Regions from separate parts of the Ensifer sp. SL37 genome, predicted to be linked through region 3. Evidence: predicted binding sites of a transcription regulator. Region 3 holds the regulator's gene; each other region holds the start of a gene.
What was found. The regulator LexA, encoded in region 3, represses DNA repair genes until DNA is damaged. The targets are predictions, from matches to a motif close to TGTTCNNNNTGTGTTCNG.
Positions count from the first base shown of each region.

Region 1: a site for LexA is predicted at 1,005-1,022, ahead of OVA00_RS31850 (DNA polymerase IV). Genes of this name have one in related genera too.
Region 2: a site for LexA is predicted at 845-862, ahead of OVA00_RS38365 (ImuA family protein). Genes of this name have one in related genera too.

Region 1 covers NZ_JAPPRN010000006.1:4,018,625-4,020,891, reverse strand. The annotation lists gene OVA00_RS31850 (DNA polymerase IV) at 1-1,001, opposite strand, end outside; gene OVA00_RS31845 (hypothetical protein) at 1,169-1,810, opposite strand; gene OVA00_RS31840 (DUF3572 domain-containing protein) at 1,813-2,082, opposite strand; gene OVA00_RS31835 (response regulator) at 2,239-2,267, shown strand, end outside.
Region 2 covers NZ_JAPPRN010000007.1:1,311,786-1,314,052, reverse strand. The annotation lists gene OVA00_RS38370 (SOS response-associated peptidase) at 8-679, opposite strand; gene OVA00_RS38365 (ImuA family protein) at 913-1,674, shown strand; gene OVA00_RS38360 (Y-family DNA polymerase) at 1,589-2,267, shown strand, end outside.
Region 3 covers NZ_JAPPRN010000006.1:3,644,017-3,646,283, reverse strand. The annotation lists gene OVA00_RS29930 (hypothetical protein) at 94-435, shown strand; gene lexA (transcriptional repressor LexA) at 524-1,246, opposite strand; gene OVA00_RS29920 (hypothetical protein) at 1,483-1,734, opposite strand; gene OVA00_RS29915 (hypothetical protein) at 2,121-2,267, shown strand, end outside.

The DNA.
Region 1 (2,267 bases), 370 kb from region 3:
TTGAAGTCGGCGGTTTTGAGCTTGAGAACGACCGTCTGGCCGGCGAGTTCTGACTTTCGCAGCCGGTGGGCCACTTGCTCGCTGAGGCGCCGCAGATGCGTGACCAGGTCGTCATAGCGCGCGATATCCTCGTTGAACGTCGTCTCTGCGGAAACGCTCTTGGCTTCGCCGTCGATTTCGACCGCTCTTTCGTCGAGCCCGCGCGATAGGCGAAAGAGCCGCTGCCCCATGGTGCCATAGCGCCGCATCAGGTCGCCTTCCTCCATGGTCTGCAATTGCCCGATCGTGCGCACGCCGTCACGCTCCAGCGTGGCGGCAAAGGCCTTGCCGACGCCCCAGATCAGGGTCACCGGCTTCTCGCGCAGGAACTCCAGCGCCTCGGCTTGGCCGATGACGGAAAAGCCGCGCGGCTTTTGAAGGTCGGACGCCACCTTGGCGAGAAACTTGCAATAGGAGAGGCCGACCGAGACGGTGATGCCGACTTCCTGCTCGATCCGGCGGGCGAGCCGCGCAAGCGTGCGTGCCGGTGGATCGTGGTGCAGTCGCTCCGTGCCGCTGAGTTCGAGGAAGGCTTCGTCGATCGACAGCGGCTGCACCAGCGGGGTCAGTTCCTGCATCAGCGTGCGTACCTCGCGGCCGACGCGGGCGTATTTCTCCATATTGGGCTTGATGACGATGGCCTGGGGGCAGGCTTCCAGCGCCTTGAACATCGGCATGGCCGAGCGCACGCCGTGAATGCGGGCGACGTAGCAGGCGGTGGAGACCACGCCGCGCTTGCCGCCGCCGATAATCACCGGCTTGTCGGCAAGCTCCGGGTTGTCGCGCTTCTCGATCGAGGCATAGAAGGCGTCGCAGTCGATGTGCGCCAGCGTCAGGTCATGGAGCTCCGCATGCCGCAGAATGCGCGGGCTGCCGCAGGCAAGGCAGCGCCGCACCGACGCCGCCTGTTCCTTGAGGCAGTCGCGGCAGAAGCCTGGAGAGTGAGCAGCGCTGTCGGGCATATCGGGAACAAATATTGAACATTGCGACCTTAAGCTCTACTCTAGCGAGTCTCAAGGAGGCGCGATTGGAAATCACAATGCAATTGTCGCCGTTGAAAAGGATCACCGGGCGCGTCTTGCGCAGCACCGGCGCGGCTGAATTTGCGCCGACGGGCAGCCGATCCGGGCTAGCCGCGGAAGTGCGCGCGAATGGCTGCGGCTGCCTCCGGCCAGTCTGCGACGGCGCGGATGTCGGCGTCGAGCTTCGGCGCGAGCGCCTTGAACTCCGAGTCGGCCATGAGGTTTATCGGCAGGCAGGTCGGCGCGTGATCCTTCACCGATCGCAGGTTGCGAAGCATGTCGTCGATGAAGACGAGGGGGACGGTGCGGCTGCCGTGAAGTTTTTGGACGATCGGCCCCTTCGGCTCTTCGGACGCAAGCAGCGGATAGGGCAGGCCGAGCCGGTCAAGAAGAGCGCGACGAACCGCGGCGTGCTGCGGCGGCATCGCAGTCAGAAAGACGATATCGGCTTCCTCCGACAATGCGGCCAGGGTCTCGACGACCTTGGCGGCGGGCGTTTGCCAACGATCCTGCGAGCCGTAGAAGGTGTCGAGCAGGATCTTGACCTCTGGCTCCGTCACCGGCTGCTCGTCCGCGTGGGTGATGATGTTGCCGGTCAGGCGAAACGATCGGGGCAGGAGGACATGGCCGCAGCTCCCAAGGAACGCTTTGAACGGATTGATGAATTCAAGCACGACATCGTCGATGTCGCTGACGATCAGCGGGCGGTTTCCAAGCGTGATGCTGTGAACTGTCGGCGCGTTTGCCACCCTCAATCCTCGAAGCCTGCGTGGCCGGAAAGTGCCATATGGGCGCGCACGACGTCTTCAGGCGCCGTACCGGTCGCCGTGCAGAATGCCATCAGGGTCGGCTCATGGTCCATCAGAAAGGCGACGAGCCCGCCCATGAAGCCGGGTTCGGCAATCGCGTTGCGCAACGCCGTTGGGTCCGTGCCGGTCAGCGCCAGAAAGCGGGACAGAAGCTCAGGCTCGCCGGCAAGCCAGGAGAGAATGTCGATGGCGATTTCGTCGGCGCTCTTCAATGGTTTGTCCCCGTATGGTTTTTACGTGCGGAGTTACCTATTTTTCAACCAAATAGGCCTATCTCTGACGTTGAGGAAATGGGTCGAGTCGTCGGCTCCGCACGTTAATTGTCCTGAGGAGACTTGCAAGGTGACGATGGACAGCAAGGGATCGACATGCCCAAACAGGTGATGATTGTTGAGGA
Region 2 (2,267 bases), on a different contig from region 3:
CGACTGGTCATAGCAGCAGGTCTTCTTCGGGCAGGGCGGCAGGAGGCTCGACGACAACAAGCATGTTGCCCGGAAGCGGCCGCTGCAGGTGCTTCACCTCGTCCCAGGATCCGGTGAGCCACAGATCGACCTCGTCAGGTGTGGTCAGGATCACCGGCATGGCCTTTTGATGGATTGGCGAGACGATCTCGTTCGGGGATGTGGTGAGGAAGCCGAAGAGCTCGTATTCGCGCTCACCATCGCGCACGCGCCTGACACCCTTCCATGGCGTCCAGAAGCCGGCGAAGAACATCAGCGGCCGCTCCTTAGTTCCGGCAAACCAGGCATTGGGGATTTTACCGCCGGGAACCTTGGCCGCCGGATCCGGCTCGGCGAAGGAGTTGAAGGGGACGACGCAGCGACTGGTCGCCCCGAGCCAGCGTCTCCAGTGCGGAGAGGCGACGTTTCGGATGTTGGTGACGCCGGGATCGTAGTTCTTCACGAAAGCGGGCGGCGAGGGCATGCCCCAGGTGACACGCGCGATCTCTCGCTCTCCGTCTTCGCCGACGCGGACTACGGGCGCCTGATAGCCGGGATAGACGTCATAGGATGGCTGGTTCCAGCCTGCCTTGTCGCGGAATGCCTTGGTGAATGCGATCACGGCATCACGTGTCGTCGTGATGTTGTAGAGATTGCACAAAGTTGAGTCTCCCTTTCTCACCTAGCTTCATATCAACGACTGCTCGCTTCTGTCCCCGTTCCCCGGCATTCGATCTGTTCATTGCACCAAGCAGCGTGTCCGTGCTGGCGTCTCGATCGCAATCAACAGTCTCTTTTCTGAACTTCGTTGACTCGCAACTCAAATAGGAACAAATAGAGAACATATCAACAGGAAGCGCTAATGCATAGCCCTAAGGAGTTGTTCCTTCCAAAATGCCCCGTCCAGTCGACAATACCGTCGTCTCAGAACTTCGCGAGCGCATCCAGCGCCTTGAAGGCGCAAGCGGCCGTGGACGACAGGTGCTGCCGTTTGGTGTCACCGAGATTGATCGGCGATTGCCGGGTGGGGGGCTTGTACTCGGCTCGTTGCATGAGGTCGCCGGCGGCGGCAACGGTGCGATCGACGGCGCGGCGGCGGCTCTCTTTTGCGCGGGCATTGCCGCCCGCTCGAAAGGCAAGGTGCTCTGGTGTGTGACGCGGCCCGATCTCTTCGCGCCGGCGCTGGCTCAAGTCGGTCTTTCGCCGAGCCGCGTCATCTATGTGGAGGCCGGCGACGAAAAGGCGCTTCTTTCCTGCATGGAAGAGGGGCTTCGCCACGGCGGCCTCGGTGCCGTCGTCGGCGAGCTCGCGCGCCTTTCGATGACCGCCTCGCGCCGCTTGCAGCTTGCAGCCGAGAGTTCCGGCACGTTGGGCATTGCGATCCGCCGCTGGCGACGACAGGCCGAAGCCTCGGATTTCGGGCAGCCGACGGCATCGGTCACGCGCTGGCGCGTGTCCGTCATGCCGTCCGTCCCCTTGCCGGTTCCAGGCGTCGGCCGCGCGCGCTGGCTCGTCGAACTCATCCGCTGCCGTGCCGGCGAAAGTGCAGATTTCGAAGTGGAGGCCCCAGATGTCAAGGGTCGTATCGCTCTTCCTTCCGAGCTGGCCCACGGATCGCCTGAGGCGCAAGCTCGGCGACGCAGCGCCGCCGGCTGAAACGCCTCTCGTCCTCGTCGGTCGCGAACAGCGAAGGCGTGTGGTGCTCTCGGTAAATGCCGCGGCGATTGCCGCAGGCCTGAGACCCCGCATGGCCGCCACGAAAGCCCAGGCGCTCGTCGCAGGTCTTGTCGTCATGGACGCCGATCCGGCCGCCGATGAAGAAGCGCTCGAACGCCTGGCGCTCTGGGCGCTGCAGCGCTATGCACCGATCGTTGCTGCCGATCCGCCCGATGGCCTGGTGATCGATACGACCGGTGCCGATCACCTGCATGGCGGCGAGGACCTGATGCTGTCAGGCATGGTCAACCGGTTCTTCGGATCCGGCATCGAGGCGCGGGCTGCGGTTGCCGATACCTGGGGGGCGGCCCATGCCGGCGCCCGGTTTCTCGCTCATCCGACGCTGGTCGTCGCTCCGGGGGCGCAGCAGGAAACCATCCGTGACCTGCCCGTCGCAGCGCTTCGCCTCGATCCTGCAATCGTCCATGGCCTTCGCGTGCTGGGCTTCAACACGATCGGTGAGGTGGCCGGCGTGCCGCGGGCGCCGCTTGCCCTTCGATTTGGACCCGAACTTGGCCGTCGCATCGACCAGG
Region 3 (2,267 bases):
CTTATCGCTTCGGTGAATTCGGTAGAGGGGGAACGATGACTCCGCTGAGATCAACCGCATCGGTAGCGTCCGTCAACATTAAGAACGGAGGCAATGGCATCAATGAAAAAGAGACTGATCCTGACGGCGTTGGCGTGTTTTGCGGCGACCGCTATTGAGGCGCGCGCGGACGACCTGGTTTTCCAGCTGAAGAACAACACCGGCGCGGTACTGACGAATTTCTATACGTCGCCGGTCGGCGTCAATGAATGGGAAGACGATGTTTTCGGTCGGCAGGTCCTTAACCCCGGCGAGAGCATGGAGATCACCATTGCCGACGGGCGGGACGTCTGCAAATACGACATGCGATTCGAATTCGAGGAAGGCTCGGCCCTCGATACGACCGAGGACACGCAGGATCTCTGCGAACTCGGCGAATACACGATCCACGAATAAGCGATCTGGATTTCAGGTCGCCTTAAATGGAAAGAGCCTCGCCACTTTCAGTGGCGAGGCTCTTCTGATTCGGCGTTCTGCCTGGAATTCAATGGTAGCGGCGGATCAGCCCGACGAGCTTGCCCTGGATCTTCACGCGATCCGGTCCGAAAATGCGCGTCTCGTAGGCGGGGTTGGCCGCTTCGAGCGCAATCGACGCGCCCTTGCGACGGAAGCGCTTCAGCGTCGCTTCCTCGTCGTCCACGAGCGCCACGATGATGTCGCCGGGATTGGCCGAGTTGCCGTTGCGGATGATCACCGTGTCGCCATCGAAGATGCCGGCCTCGATCATCGAATCGCCCTTTACTTCGAGGGCGTAATGCTCGCCGCTGCCGATCATGTCGAGCGGAACGGTAATGTCATGGGTGTTGTTCTGGATCGCCGAGATCGGCACGCCGGCAGCGATGCGCCCCATCACCGGGACGGAAACAGACGTGCTTTCGGCGACCGGCGCCGGCTTCGGCGTGGCAGGAGCGGCGGCCGGCGGCTTTCCGAGGCTGCCCTCGATCACGCTCGGCGAGAAGCCCCTGCGCGGCTGTTGCTGGCCGGCGGCGTAGGCTTCCGGAAGCTTGATGACTTCGAGCGCGCGTGCCCGGTTCGGCAACCGGCGAATGAACCCGCGTTCTTCGAGCGCCGTGATCAAGCGGTGAATGCCGGACTTCGACGCCAGGTCGAGCGCATCCTTCATTTCATCGAAAGACGGCGGTACGCCCGACTCCTTCATGCGTTCGTGGATGAACAGAAGCAATTCCTGTTGCTTGCGGGTCAGCATGGCACGTCGCTCCAGAGGCGTGAAACAAATCAAGAACAGACACTATCTGTTCCATATGTGTTCCGCAAGTGCCTAAAACTCCGTGAATTCAGGCAATTGGCTGCTTCTGTGGGGGGCGATTGGTCACTTTTGCGGGAGCGGGGCGGTTTTCGGCGACGGTTGCGTCCCAAAACAGCGCCGGGCAGGTCAATCGCGCGCGTGATTCGAAAGAATCGCGGCTCTCTTCGCGGAGAGACTTAAGTCGCTTGCGAGGCCGAGCAGGCGTCTTCGAACTCCTTCACCGTTTCGGCGCTGTTGTCTTCCGGAAGCACTGCGTCGGCCGCATCGGTCGCAACGGGCGTATCGCCGTCATAAACGAAGGACTGGATGTAGAACGCGAGCGCGCCCTTCCAAACATTGCGTCCATCGATCTGATGGCACGGCACGGCCCGTTCGAAATCGGTCTGGAGTTCATCCACCGTCGCGGCACTGAGCTTGACGTCAGGCATATTGGGCGATGCGACTATCGAAGCGAGAAGCAGGGCGGCAAGCACGGTGATCGTCCACTTGATGAAGGGGTGGGACTACGGGTTGGTAAACGATGTGAACCGCGCTTTCGTTCCGAAGTCCAGCAAGCATGGCGATCACTCTGCCATGTTCAACAGCTCTTTGCCCGCAGGCTGTGGCTGATTTGCGCCAGCCGCTCCATCTCAAGCTCGTCTCGGCCGTTCTTCATGGACCGGCGCGGAGAATGCATCGGAGCTGCCAGCTTTCGCATCGGGCCTGGGGCGCGCAAAAATCCCTGCGGGGAAGGGCCTTCACCGTCTCGACAGGCCTCTAAAAAAAGATAACTTTGCGTGGATAGTGGGGTGGTTGCATGCATAGATTGTCGTTGGTGGTGCTCGGCCTGTTGCTCACGGCTGGAGCGGCGTCTGCCGAAGAAGGGCGTTCGAATATCTGGAAACGGATCAACGCCTGGACGGTGGGATCCGATCCTTCCCTGGGAGGCTCGTGTTACGCGGCGACGAGCTATGACGCCGGC